3 regions of the Cyanobium sp. ATX 6E8 genome follow, and region 3 is predicted to be linked to each of the others. Evidence: predicted binding sites of a transcription regulator. Region 3 holds the regulator's gene; each other region holds the start of a gene.
The links. Region 3 encodes NtcA, which controls nitrogen genes in cyanobacteria. Its sites were predicted from a motif close to GTANCNNNNGNTAC; they were not measured.
Positions count from the first base shown of each region.

Region 1: KBY70_RS09485 (ferredoxin--nitrite reductase) is a predicted target of NtcA. The motif match lies at 1,468-1,481, and genes of this name have one in related genera.
Region 2: KBY70_RS03420 (DUF4278 domain-containing protein) is a predicted target of NtcA. The motif match lies at 2,797-2,810, and genes of this name have one in related genera.

Region 1 covers NZ_JAGQCT010000010.1:55,727-60,267, forward strand. The annotation lists gene KBY70_RS09475 (CmpA/NrtA family ABC transporter substrate-binding protein) at 1-235, opposite strand, end outside; gene KBY70_RS09480 (anthranilate phosphoribosyltransferase) at 398-1,438, opposite strand; gene KBY70_RS09485 (ferredoxin--nitrite reductase) at 1,688-3,235, shown strand; gene KBY70_RS14405 (CbiX/SirB N-terminal domain-containing protein) at 3,314-4,541, shown strand, end outside.
Region 2 covers NZ_JAGQCT010000002.1:257,159-261,699, reverse strand. The annotation lists gene KBY70_RS03440 (hypothetical protein) at 1-186, opposite strand, end outside; gene KBY70_RS03435 (LexA family protein) at 477-878, opposite strand; gene KBY70_RS03430 (hypothetical protein) at 930-1,148, opposite strand; gene KBY70_RS03425 (sigma-70 family RNA polymerase sigma factor) at 1,090-1,755, opposite strand; gene KBY70_RS03420 (DUF4278 domain-containing protein) at 2,520-2,702, opposite strand; gene KBY70_RS03415 (cytochrome P450) at 2,858-4,195, opposite strand; gene KBY70_RS03410 (hypothetical protein) at 4,188-4,388, opposite strand; gene KBY70_RS03405 (Nif11-like leader peptide family natural product precursor) at 4,418-4,541, opposite strand, start outside.
Region 3 covers NZ_JAGQCT010000007.1:31,387-35,927, reverse strand. The annotation lists gene KBY70_RS07525 (DUF3146 family protein) at 1-50, shown strand, start outside; gene KBY70_RS07520 (resolvase) at 28-492, opposite strand; gene KBY70_RS07515 (DUF3084 domain-containing protein) at 489-1,706, opposite strand; gene ntcA (global nitrogen regulator NtcA) at 1,755-2,495, opposite strand; gene KBY70_RS07505 (cob(I)yrinic acid a,c-diamide adenosyltransferase) at 2,756-3,376, shown strand; gene dcd (dCTP deaminase) at 3,376-3,969, shown strand; gene thyX (FAD-dependent thymidylate synthase) at 3,966-4,541, opposite strand, start outside.

The DNA.
Region 1 (4,541 bases), on a different contig from region 3:
TGCCGTGTTTGGCAAAGAAACCCTTCTCGGAGGCAATGATCAGCGGGGAGGCATCGGTGAGGGCGATGAAGCCCAGGGTGGCGCCTGGGACTTCGGGAGCGTCAACGCCGCTGGCCGAGCTGGTGGCTTGAATTTCAGGTTTCTTGCCAGGGCCGCCACAGGCGGCGAGCCAGAGGGCACCGGCCGCCGAGCCAGCGGCAGTGAGCAGAAACTTGCGGCGCGAAAAATTGGACATGTGTTGCGGAGCGGCGTGGATGCTGCCGGAGTGATGGCGAACTGCACTCCGGTCGGGCTCCACAACAAAGCGCACCGAACCGGCCAAAAGATCAGGTCGGCGCATGAGCTGACCGACCCAACTAAGACACCACGCTGGCCCGCCAGGGGAGAGTGGCGGTTGCTACCGATTGGCCAATGTCTGCCGGAGGCGCTCGCCACTGCGGGCTGCCAGCAGGGCGCGGGCCTGTTCGAGGGCTGCGGGCAGGCTGTCGATCTGATCGCTGAGCCAGAGGTAAGCGCCCAGATTCCAGAGCAGTGGCCCGGCCAGGGGGCCTTCGCTTGTCAGCGCAGCCAGCGCCTGCGCTTGCCAGGTTGCCAGGCTTTCCCAGGCCACGTCATCGCCATGGAGGCCGTGGTCGCGCGGGTGCAGCAACAGCCTCTCCACGCTTCCCTGGCGCAGCCGGGCGGTGATGCCGGCGCGGCTGGAGGGGAGGTCGGTGGACCCCTCCAGTCCCTTCACGGTGAGCACGTCGGCCTCGCCGGCCAGCTCCAGCGCTTCCCAGGCCCGCTTCTCCGTGGGGGGATGCACGAAGCCGCTGATCAACAGATGCTGGTCCCGGTGGGGTGTCCACAGCAGTTCCAGGCTGGCCACCGGCGGACGCTTGCCGATTTCATCGCGGGCCGGCACCAGGCGCTCGGCCGCCGGGAAGTGGTCGGGCTGGTGGGTGAGTGCCAGGTTGTGCAGATCCAACCTCTCCTGCACAGCAGTGAGTGTGAGCCCGCGCCAGGTGATGCCGAGCGCTGCAAACAGTTCCGCCAGGGTGACGCCGTATTTCACCGGCATCGGATCACCGCCATGCAGCACCACCGGCAGCCCGCTGCTGGCCAGCAGCAGCGCCAGCAGCGGCAGCAGCGGTGCGGTGCGGCTGCGGCCGTCGTAGGGCACCCCGAAACTGAGCGCCCGCTTGCCTGGGGTTTCCAGCACCGGGCCGTTCTGTCTGTAGCTATCGAGCATGCCCGCCAGCTCAATGGGCAGCGGCCTGCGGATGCGGTGGGCGATCAGAAAGGCACCCAGCTGGGCTTCGCTCACCTTGCCTTGGAGCATCAGGTCTGTGGCGATGCGGGCCTCGTCCCGGCTGAGTCCGGTGCTGGTGTGTTCGCCACTGCCCACCTTGCCGATCAGCTCGCGGAACTGGGCCCGAGCCCCTCCGAGGGCCTGCAGCTGTTGGTCTCGGCGGCTGCTGATGTTCGGTAGCGGTTGCGACACGGACAGCGGGCGCCTCAGCGCACAATCTCGTTGATTTTCAGCAAGGAAATCATCCAGCACGGAAGTCTGCGCCGCCGCCATGGGTGCCACTTCCCTGTTTTTGTTCCCGACGGCGTAGCTCTCATCGGCGCTTGCTCGGGTCCCACAGGCCCTTCCCGGCCTGCCTGGGACGTCCGACGTTCCTTTGCGCCCCCGCTGCCGCCAATGACCAGCGTTTCTGTTTCTTCCCCGCCTGTGCTCAGCAAGGTGGAGCAGGCCAAAGCCGATCTCTGCGGCCTCGAGTTGGCGCCCCGATTGGAGGAGCTGGGCCGCCAGGGCTGGGAAGCCCTGGACGAGGCCACCCTCACGATCCGGCTGAAGTGGCTGGGCATCTTCTTCCGGCCGGTGACCCCTGGGCGCTTTATGGTGCGGCTGCGCCTGCCCAATGGCGTGATCAGCGCCGAGCAGCTGGCGGTGCTGGCCGATGTGATCGACCGCTGCGGCGAGCACGGCAGTGCCGACCTCACCACCCGCCAGAACATCCAGCTGCGGGGCTTGCTGCTCGAAGACATGGCGCCCTTGATGGCGGCGCTGGAGGGGGTGGGACTGACCAGCCGCCAGTCGGGCCACGACAACCCGCGCAACGTCACCGGCAATCCCCTGGCCGGCATCGATCCTGAGGAAATCGTCGACACCCGGCCCCTGGTGGACGCCATCCAGGCGGCGCTGCTGGGTCCGGCCGGCCCGCGCAACCTGCCCCGCAAGTTCAACGTGGCCGTCGGCGGCGCCCCCGACAGCTTTCTCCTCCACAACGACCTGGCCTTCCTGCCGGCCCACCACAACGGCGCGCTGGGCTTCACGGTGATGGTGGGCGGTTTCTTCTCGGCCCAGCGCAACGAACTGGCGATCCCGCTGGGGCTGTGGCTGCCGGCCGAGCAGCTACCCGGCTTCACCCTGGCGGTGCTGCGCCACTACGAGCGCTCCGGCAATCGCCAGCAGCGCAACAAGAGCCGGTTGATGTATCTGATCGACCAGCTGGGTGTGGAGAGCTATCGCCAGGCGGTGCTCAGCACCTGGGCGGAGTTAGGCGGCGATCCCGCCACCGCTGCCGCCCACGACGGCAGCCATCTGGTGACCCGGGCGCCCCGCGATGGCCTGGGTGTGCAATCTCAAAAGCAGCAGGGCCTGCACTGGGCGGGGCTGCATGTGCCGATGGGGCGCCTGGATGCCGAGGGGATGGTGGAGCTGGCCCGGCTGGCCCGCATCTATGGCAGCGGCGAGCTGCGGCTCACCGAGGCCCAGAACGCCCTGATTGTGAATGTGCCGGCCGAGCGTCTCGAGGCCCTGCTGGCCGAACCGCTGCTGCAGCGCTTCCGCCCCGATCCCTCGCCCCTGCAGGCCGAGGCGGTGAGCTGCACCGGCAACGCCTACTGCAGCTTCGCCCTGATCCCCACCAAGGGAGCCGCCCAGGCGGTGCTGGAGGAGCTGGAGCAGCGCGTCGAGCTGCCCCATGCGGTGCGGATGCACTGGACCGGCTGCCCCAACGCCTGCGGCCAGCCCTACATGGGCCAGATCGGCCTGATGGGCGCCAAGGCCCGCAAGGACGGCGAGATGGTGGAGGCCGCCAAGATTTTTCTGGGCGGCTCGATGGATGCCGAGCCGAAGCTGGCCGAGCTGCACGACAAGGGCGTGCCGCTCAGCGACCTGCCGGATGTGCTGGAGCAGTTGCTGGTGGAGCGCTTCGGCGCCCGCCGCCGGCCAATGCCAGCGTGAATTGTTGATCCAACCTCTCCGGGGCCAGATCCAGCACCGCAGCCTCGCCATTTTGCCAAGCTTTCCCGACCCGGCGGTATGCATCGTTTGAACCACGCCGATGCGCCGTTGCGGTTGCCACCTTGCGGCCATCCGGATCGCTTGCCGGAGCTGCAGCGCTGGCGCCGGACGTCCGGGTGGCAAGCCGCTGGCTGGGTGGCCGCGATTGAGGCTGGCTCCGTTGCCGTCGATGTTGACGTCCTCACGGTGCTGGCAGAACGCCTAGATGGGCCATCGGCCCTGCGCCTGCTGCGTTGGTGGTGGCAGCTACCCAGCCCTGATCCCCGCTGGCCGGCATTGATCGGCGGGGTTCGCGATCCTTTGCTGGCGGCCTGGCTGCGGGATCGCCTGGCCAGTCCAGACCAGTCTGGAGCCCCTGAGATGAGCGCTTGCCTGTTGCCGTTGCTGGGCTTCCAGCGCCAGCCCCAGGACGGGGCGCTCTTGGCCCGTTGGGCCTTGGCTCCGCAGCCCGGTGCGGTGCGGCGCGCGGCCCTGGAGGGGTTGGCCGTTGGCCTCAGTGCCTGGCCGCAGGCCGCCCTGGCCAACTGGCTGCGCCGCCTCGCCACCGACCACGATTCGTCGCTCGCCGCTGCAGCCGTCGATTTGCTGGCCCGTTTGCCCGCGGCCCGTGCCCAGTTGGTCGCCCTGGCAGGTGTGCCCCTGGATGCTGCGGTGGAGCAGCGGCGTCAGCGGCGGCTGGCGGCTCTGTCCCTCCCCCAGGCCCTGGCCAGCTCCCTGCTGCTGGTGGTGCACGGCCGCGCCGGCGGGGTGGTGCCTCCGGAGCTGCTGGAGCTGGCGGCTGAGCTGGAGCGGCGTCGGCGAGCGCCGGTGTTGCTACAGGCCCTCACCGGCGAGCCCCCCGGGCGACCTGCTGCTGTGGGCGAGGCCAGCGCGTTGCCGCTCACCCTGGTGCCCCTGATGCTCCTGCCAGGCGGCCATGTGCGCCACGACATTCCCGCCATTGCCGCCCATTGGCGGCTTCAGGGCCCCGTGCGGCGGCTGCCTTTCTTAGGCGCCTGGCCCGCCTGGCAACGCGCCCTGGCCGCCGAGATGGCGGAGCTGTGCGAGCGAGCGGCCCAGCCACCCGCTCAGCCGCCCCCCCAGCCCCTGCTGCTGCACCATCCCCTGGAGGGCCCTCTGGCCCGGCGTTTCCTCGCCCATCTGGAGGCGTGCACCGGCGCCCGCTGCGTGCCCGCTTCATACAGTGACCCCAGTGGCGAGGGTCTCCTGAGCAGCCTGATCCCAGCCCCGCTCTCCGGCGCTCCAG
Region 2 (4,541 bases), on a different contig from region 3:
AAGGGTGATTTCCTCCTCTCCATAGGGCTGCTCGATCCAGGTGCGGCGCAGCGGCAGATCGCGCCGCAGCATCAGCACCACCTCGATCGAGCGGAGAGTGGATTCGAGCAGCAGGAACGGATCTTCTTCTGGACGGCAGAACGGTGAAGCGGTAGCTGAAAGAGAAGCCATGATTTTCTGCGCCATCTGGCGCAGCGAAGGGACTTCCAGAAGCCGAGGCATGACGCAGGAATGCCTCAGACTGAGGAAGCCCGGAGCAAGCCACTGGTGGACAACCCAGGGGATCAAGGTCTGGGGCTGTTTGGGTTGCAGCGGAATCCCTGAGCAGGCGCTAACGGGTGGAGCAAGGCCGGGTCTGCAGCCTGTTGAGCGCAGAGCTGGAATCCCCGAGCGGGAGCAAGCGGGTGGAAGCGCCGAGCGATCAAACATTCGAATTTCAGTTGTTTGAGTCGGCTTGCTTCCCTGATCACCCAAGCTCAGATTTTTCTCAGCCGCTTCTTGCCAAGGTGATGCACCGCATGCACCGCTACCCCAAAGAGCCCTGAGCGATCAAAACTGTCCAGATCCAGCGGAATCGCCGCCTCCCCGGGCCGCAGCGGCTCCAGCCACCACTGCTCGCCCTGACGCCGCAGGGGCCGCAACAGGAAGCAGCCCTGGTGGGCCACGACGACGACATGGCCAGATCTTGGCTCGACACTGCGGTCGATCACCAGCAGGTCGCCGTCCTGAATCCCGTGCTGGCGCATGGCATTACCGCTGACCCGCATGTAGAAGGTGCAGACCGGGTTGGGCACCAGGACGGCGTGGAGATCAAGGTCCTCCTCCAGTGAGCCCTGTCGGCACGGCACAGGCTCGCCAATGGGCAGGTCGGCCAACATCAAGCCATCAGTAGCAGTACAGCCGTTCTACTCCTGGTGGCGCGGCCCGGCTCAGCTGGTGGCATCCGGCCAGGGGACCAGCCGCATGTCGCCGACCTTGTTCCAGGTTTTGCATCTCGGGTCGGCCAGCCGGTAGAGGGCCTTGCCATCGGGCCCGCTCTTGGTGACGACCAGCACGGGGTTGCCAGGCCAGTCGATCCGCCAGAGCTGCTCACCCTCCGCCAACACGATCAGATCGCCGGTGGCGGGATGCTTGAGGTCTGGAGCCATTGCCGCACCGTAGAAACCCTGGCCAAGCGTTGATGGGGCCGCAGGCGGCGCAATCCCGTGCGGGAGCGAGTGGATGGAGCCAGGCCCGGATCAACCGGGCCTGCTGCAGGGCGGCAAGGGCCTTTCTCTGAGCCCGCTGCACCGACATGGCACTGATCTCCAGCCGCTCGGCTGCAGCCCGCAGCGAGAGGCCCTCGAGGATCGTGAGCCGCAGGGCCATCGCCTGGGCAGCGGGGAGCTGCTCCACAAGCTGCTCCAGCGCCAGCCCATCGGCGCAATTCCCATCAGCTGCCTCGGGCTCTGGAGCGGCCAGCTGATCAAGCAGGCACGGCTCGCCATCGAAGCTGGCATCCAGGCTGCTGTGGCCCAGGGGGCAATCACCTGCTTCGTGAACCTGCCTGGGCACCCGCACCAGGCGGACCCGATCGCGCAGGTGATGCTGCAGGGCCCCGCTGATGCAGCGGCGGAGATAGGGAGCTGCAGGCTCGCCGGCGCGGCAGCTGGGAGCTGAGAGAAGCAGAGCCTCCCGGGCCACCTGGATCAGATCTTCCCGATCAACGAGCGGGAAGAAGCGCCAGGCCACCTTGGCAGCGATGGAATCGGCCAAGGACAGGTGCTCCAGCACCAAGGCATTGCGGGCCTTGAGAGCAGAGCGGCTTAGGGCTTGAGCCGGCTTCTGGCGGCGGGACAGGGGAAAGCGGGGAAGCCATCTGGGGGACGGCGGAGAACCCCACCCCCACCGGCCGGCCGCAGCGCGGCGACAAGGACGCCCGACACAGGAGGGCGCATGGCCCGATCCTTGACGCGGCGTGAGGACTGGCCGTGATCACCTACCGCGACCAGTGCATCCGATTGATTTCCGTTCGGCGGTCCAGACCAGAAGAGGTGGAGCTCTATGAACAGTTCTGATTTCGATCAACGTTTCGATGCCGGCGAGTCCGTGCTCGAGGCACTTGACCTCGGCGGTGCGCGTCGCCGTCGGCTGGAGCAGCGGACGTCTGCTTGAGCGCAGTGCTGTGACTTCTATCCAGAAGGATGAGGCCGCACCGAAACGGGATCTTGCAGCCTCAGCGCTTCCGGCCTGGCCATCGAGTAAAACACCCTCGCTCATGGCCTCGTACACCAAGGAGCCAGGCTCCTTGGCTCGGCGGGCCACTGCGCTGCTGGAGTGGAGCACCCGATGGACCGATAGATCCGGCTGGGCTACGGAACCCTTGCGCTGGCGATCGGCGTACCGGAGAGCCGTATCAACGCAATCGTCAAAGGGCGGCGGGCGATCACTGCCGACACCGATCTGCGCTGAGCATTCGGCGCAAAAAAGGGGGCCTTGCGGCCCCCCTGTGATTCCTGATCGGCTGAAAGCTCTGCCGATCAGTGGTGGGCGTAGTGGTGGCCGCGGTAGGTGAGTTGCTTGGTCACCTCGCCGGGCTTGGGCTCGTCGTGGTGGGCATCCACGTAGGGAACCCCCCGGTAGGACTTGGCCATCAGGTATTGGGCGTCATCGAGACGCTGGGCCTTGAGGATCCGGGTGCGGATCAGTTCGAGCACGTTCATCACGCTCTCCACAGTGTCCGCGTCCCCGTTGCCTGGCGCGGAACGATCTGCATCCACCGCTGGGTGGATCAACGTATCTCTATTTAAGCGCTTGGTAGCGGTTGATACCACATGATCCACCGGATTGCTTCCGTTTCGTTGCAAAGGGGTGCGGTTCAGCTCCTGGGCTCAGCCCGCACCAGCAAGCCATCTCGCGGGCTGGGGCTGGGGATCAGTTGCAGGCTGAGGTCCTGATCCGGCTCCAGCTGCAGGGTCAGTTGCCGCAGCAGGCCCACTGCCATCAGGCGGATTTCCAGTTCGGCCAGGGCCTTGCCCAGGCACACCCGCTCGCCGCCGCCGAAGGGCAGCAGGGTGAGCCCGCTATCACCATTGAGATGGCGTTCCGGGCGGAACTGCTCCAGATCGTCGTCGCCGGCACCACCATCAAATCCGCCGTCGGCAGCGCTGCTGAAGCGGTTGGAGGCGGCCAGGGCCACCTGCACCACCCGGCCCGCCGGTACCAGCACGCCATCGAGAACCAAGTCGCGGGTGGTGCGGCGGAAGAAGCCGCCCACCGGCGGGTTAAGCCGCATCACCTCCTGCACCACGGCCGAAAGCCGTGGTGTGGCCTCCTGCTCGGCCAACGGCCAGCTCAGGCCATCGAGCTCGGCGTGTAGCCAGGGGAGTACCTCCGGGTGCTGCAGCAGCGCCGCCATCAGGCAGCTCAAGGAGGAGGCGGTGGTTTCGTAGCCGGCGAAGAGCAGCAGCAGCAACTGCTCCACCAGGTCGTCGTCGGTGAGCGGCAGGCCTGCTTCATCGAGGCCGCCACTGAGCAGATCCAGGCCACCGGCCAGGGGTTCTCCCTCCGCCACTTGCTGGCGGGCCCGCTCCAGCACCCCGGCCAGGCGTGCCAACAAGCGGCTGCGGGCCTGCAGCGCTCGGGAAAAGGGGCTGCCGGGCAGCGCAATCGGAATCGAAAACAGGGCGCGGGTCCAGATTTCAAAGTCGGCAAACAAGGCGTCGCGGTCGTCGCCCTCCAGCCCCAGCACCACCGTGGCGATCACCGTGAAGGCAAAGCGGCGCATGCGCGCCACCAGCGGCACCGGTGTGTTGGCGGCCTTGAGCTCCGCGGCCAGCTCCTCCACCAGCGTCACGATCGTGGGGGTGTACCGCCGCAGCGCCGCCGCCGAAAACAACTGCCCCACCACCCGCCGTCGGGCGCGGTGGTCGGCGCCATTGCGGTTCGCCAGCGAACGGCTGCCCAGCAGCTGGCGCACACTCTCGGGCCACCAGCCCTCGGTGGCGTCGGGCTGGGCCAGCAGATCGGTGATTGCCCGGCCGCCGCGGATGAACACCAGCGGCTGGCCCAGCAGCCGCGTTTCATACACGTTGCCAAACTGCTCAAAGCGCTGCTGGGCGAAGTCTGCGTCGCGGAAAAACGCCAGGGCCTCCAGCGCGCCCGTGCTGGCGCCGGTGCTGGGCAGGGGCCGGGGTGATGCAGGCAGGTCAACCATCGTGTTCCACCTTGGAGGCTCCACCAGGCTCGTCGGCCACAGCCTCAATCCGGTAGTACTCCCGATCGTCGGAGCAGCACAGATCGGCGTAGTACCGCTCCAGCACTGCGTGGGCTGCGCCGTAGCTCGTGAACAGCTCACCAGCGATGCCGTCGCGGATGCCGTCGTCGCGGAGGATCTGGTAGCGGCTCATGGTGTGGTGCACAGGCGACAGCCCGGGATTCAGTAATACCGGCCGGGATACTCGCCCGGATGCTCGATCCGACGCACCCGCACGCCCGAGGCGGACTGGCCGGAGAAGCGCAGGATGTCGCTTCCAGACACCGAAAAGCCGAGCTCCTGGGCC
Region 3 (4,541 bases):
AACTGGAGCCAGGTGGCGACTACGCCTTCACGGTGCGGGCTCGCTTCTGAGGCCCTGCAGGCTGCGGCGCACCTCCGGCGTGGGCCGCTGCAGCCGTAAGCCGCTGTGTCGCTCCACCAACAGCTGGGCCACCACGTCGTCGATGTCGCGGCGGGGTAGCCGCAGACCCGCCGGCAGCAGCCGCCACCAACCGCTGGCTGGAAACAGCTCCCAGTAGCGATCGCGGGCGGCCAGGGTGCTGCCGCGCTCGTCGACCAGCTCCAGCTTCAGGGCCAGTGCGGCCAGCGGGCCGCGCCAGGTGCCACTGCTGGTGCCGTTGCCCACCACCACCCGGGTCAGCCCCTGGCGTCGCCAGGCCTGGAGCTGGGCCCGGCTCGCCTCCGGGGGCAGGATCGCCGCCTCCAGAACGCGGGCTTGCGCTAGATCGGCCAGCACCAGGCCACATTTGCTGCGGCCTGGATCGAGCCCCGCGATCAAGCCCGCCGCCGTCATGGGCGGCGGGGGCCTGGGCCAGCGCCGGCCGGCGCGCCAGGTCGCAGCCAGCGCACCTCCACCGCAATTGGGTCGGGGGTGTCGGCATCGCGCATGGCCACGGCTTCCAGTTGCGCCACCTGGCCCGCTGGCCTTTCGCTCAGATCGCGGCCCAGTTGGCTCAAACGGGCCGCATCAAACTGCAGGCCCTCCGCCGCGGTGCCCTGGCGTTGGGCCTTGGCATAGGCCGCCGCCAACAGCAGGTTGAGCCGGCGATTGATCGCTTCCACGCTGCTGAGGTCGCCTTCGATGGTGGTGCTGGCCAGCACTTCGCCGGCCTTGACGACAGCCCGGTTTGGGCGGAGGTCGGGGAAGGCGAGCACCTGGCGCTCACCCCGCAACACGTTGGCGGCCGACAGGATGCTCACCACCCAGCTGCCGGGTTTGGCCAGGAGTCCCTCCAATTTGGCGATGTCGCTCTTGGGCACCAGCAGGATCTGGCGGTCGACCTGCTGGCCAGGCAACACCCGCCGGAATGCGGAGAGGTTGGCTTGTTGCAGCAGGGCCGTGATCACGGCGCTGGCCTGCTCGGGCTGCTCCAGGGTCACCTTGGCGCTGGCCAAGGTCTGAGCGCTGGTGATCACCACATCGCCGCGGCGCAGGGCAATCAGGTTGCTCTCAAGATCCTTGAGTTCTTGGGCGCCTGCGGCAATGCGGCGGCGCACCTGGGCCAGTTCGGTTTCGGTGCGTCGGATGTCAGCGTCGCGGTCTTGAACCTCACGGCTGAGCCGTGTGCGTTCCACCTCCAGGCTGTTGCGTTGGGCAACCAGCGGAGCCAGTTCCTGACGCAGCTGATTGGCCCGCGCCTGGGCCTGTTCGAACCGCTGTTGCGCATCCCGTTTCCCCTGTTCGGCCCGGTTGAGCTCCTGCTGGCTGGTGGCCAGTTGGGCCTGACTGCTGGCCAGCTGGCGGCGGCTGCTCTGCAGACGATCCTCCAGCCGATCGAGCTCGAACAGACCCGTGCGCAGGCGCTCACTCACCAGCAGCATCAGCCCCAGCGAGATCGCGCTGATCAGGCTGCCGGTGAGCACCGTGATCAACACGGCGGTGCGTCGGGGCCTCAGCTTGAACAGACTGAGGCGCGCCTTGCCAACCCGGCTGCCCAGCCGGTCACCCAGGGTGGAGAGCACTCCCCCCAGGGCTAGCAGCGCCAAGATCAGCAGCCAGCCGGTCACATGCGTCTGCGAACGGGCCCCAGTATCCCTGCCCCTCAGCCGAAGCGCTCAGCTGAAGCGTTTGGCCAGGGCAATCGGGTCAAAGACGGTGATTTTCTTGCGGTCGATCTGCACCAGGCCGTCGTTGCGTAGATCCCCCAGCAGGCGGGTGATCGTGACGCGCGTGGAGCCGATGGCTTCGGCGATGGCCTGGTGGGACAGGCGAAGATCGATGGTGATGCCCTCGCTGCTGGGAACGCCGAAGTCGCGGCAGAGCACCAAGAGAAAGCTCACCAGCCGCGAGCTCATGTCCCGGTGGGTGAGGGTTTCGATCATCGTTTCGGTTTGCAGGATGCGTGAGGAAAGGCCCTGCAGCAGCAGCAACCCGACGCTGGCGTCCTGCTCGATGGCGCGCCGCACCGAGGTGGCTGGAGCGGTCACCATCTCGACCCGGGTGAAGGCCACAGCGTGATAAAAGCGATCTGAGCGCTGGCCCGTGAGCAGGGACAGCACCCCAAACAGGCTGTTTTCCCGCAGCAGGGCCACCGTGATTTCTTCGCCGGATTCGTAGACGCGCGAGAGCCGCACCGCACCGCGGCGCAGCAGGTACACCCGTTCGGCTGGATCGCCGGGGAAAAAGATCGTCTTGCCCCGTTCGATCGTTTCGACGCTGCTGCCGGCCAGCCCGCGGATCACCTCCAGCAGGGTGGGACTGGCCTGGCCAGCGCTGCCCATGCCGGCCACCACCCCTGGGGCCCCGGTCGATGGGGTGGCGGCGGTACGGCTGAATCCGTGGGTGGCGCCAACCATCGTGGCTTAGGCAAGTGGCCGGACCCTAAGGATCACCCGGGGGTGCCCCTGTAGCAACGCACACGATTTACCGTCGCCTTGCTGTTGCCCCTGGCTGGTTTTGGGCGCAGCAGTACGGATGTTTCCACCAGGGATGGTGTCATTCGCTTGTGGAACGGTCCGATCCCGCTACATTCAGGTCCCCGGGGGCCGCAGTCGCGACTTCCCTGGTGGGGTGTCGCGTCCCTGTTTGTCCTGCCCCTTGTCCTGACTCGGTGTTCATGACCGCCAGCTTGCCCGTCCCAGGTCTGACCTCAGGAGCCGGAGCGGGTTTTCCTGCGGTCCAGCACGTTCTCCAGCGCCCAGGCCATCGCCCCCTGGCGGCGGTTTCTCCCGCTCCCGTGCTGCGTTTGGTGGCCCAGCAGGAGGGTCTGCTCCAAATCCACACGGCTCCGTTCCGGGGCAGTTTCGGTGCGGTGCTCAGCCAGGCCCTGCGCACCGCCGGGTTGGGCAGTCGGGTGCTGGTGAGCCAGTTTCTCAAGGGTGGCGTGGATCAGGGGCTGGAGAGCAGCCTTTGGCTTTGTGGCCGTCTGCAGTGGTTGCGGCCCGGGGTGCCCGCCTGCCTCTCGGAGCGGGCCGCCAACCAGGATCAGGAGTCGGTGGAGGCGGTACGCCAGGTGTGGGCCTTCAGCCGTGAGCAGTTGCTCAGTGGCGCTGTCGATCTGATGGTGCTCGACGAGCTGGGTCTGGCGGTGGAGCTGGGCTACATCGACAAGGCCGACGTCGTGGCCACCCTCGATCGCCGGCCGGCCCATCTGGATGTCATCCTGACCGGTCCGGCCATGGCTGCTGAGCTGATGGCGATGGCCGACCAGGTCACCCAGCTGCGTCGAGGTCTCTAATGCTCAAGAACGATCGCTGGATCAACGAGCAGGCCGCGGCCGGAATGCTGCAGCCTTTCCAGTCGAGCCTGGTGCGTCACCTGGATCCCGACACCGCCAGCTCACCGGTGCTCAGCTACGGCTGCTCGTCCTATGGCTACGACCTGCGCCTGTCGGCGAAGGAGTTTCTGATCTTCCGGCACGTGCCCGGCACGATCATGAACCCCAAGCGGTTCAATCCGGCCAACCTTGAGCCTGCGCCCCTGCATGAGGATGAGGATGGCGCCTATTTCATCCTGCCGGCCCATTCCTACGGGCTGGGGGTGGCGCTGGAGAAGATGAAGGTGCCGCCCAATATCACTGTGATCTGTCTGGGCAAAAGCACCTACGCCCGGCTCGGCATCATCGTCAACACCACTCCTGCAGAAGCCAGCTGGGAAGGGCACCTCACCCTTGAGTTCAGCAACTCCTCCGGGGCTGATTGCCGGATCTATGCCAACGAAGGCATCTGCCAGTTGCTCTTCTTTGAGGGCGATCCCTGCGAAACCACCTATCAAGATCGGGCCGGTAAATATCAGCACCAGCCCGAGCGTGTCACCCTCGCCCGCATTTAAGGCGCCAGGCGAGCCTTGTGCAGCCGGCTCTTTTCATACCACTCGGCAAATTGCGGGGTCCAGGCCTGTAAGTGAGGCCACATCAGGTCGCAGAGCTCGCGGATTTCCTGCTGCGCATCGAGCTTGGCCCGCAGGTCGAGGAAGTGCAGGAAGGCCCGCAAGGTGAAGCTCACCACGAAGTGCTGGCGGTAGTCGAAGGGCAGGATGCCGCGCGCGTGCTCTTCAGCGAAGCCCGCCGCCAGCAGGTCGCGGTAGCGCTCCGCCGCCGCCCGGCAGAGATCCAGATCCACGGCCCGCTGCTCGGGGGTGTAGGCGTATTTCTTGCCCTGCCGGTCGCTGTAGCTGCCAACCGGGCGGAGGTAAAACACCTCCTCCAGCTCCAGCTCGCCGTTGGCCGCTTTGCAGATGCGATCGCCCGTGTAGCGCATCGACTGCACGTCAAAGCTCACCCCCACACGGTGCGTGCGCGCCTGCTGCATCACCGAGTGGGGAAACCAGCCCACGTTGAGCACGATCTGGGCGTGCTCCATGGGGCCGTAGTGGCCCCGCTCTCCGGCCAGTAGCCGCTTGAT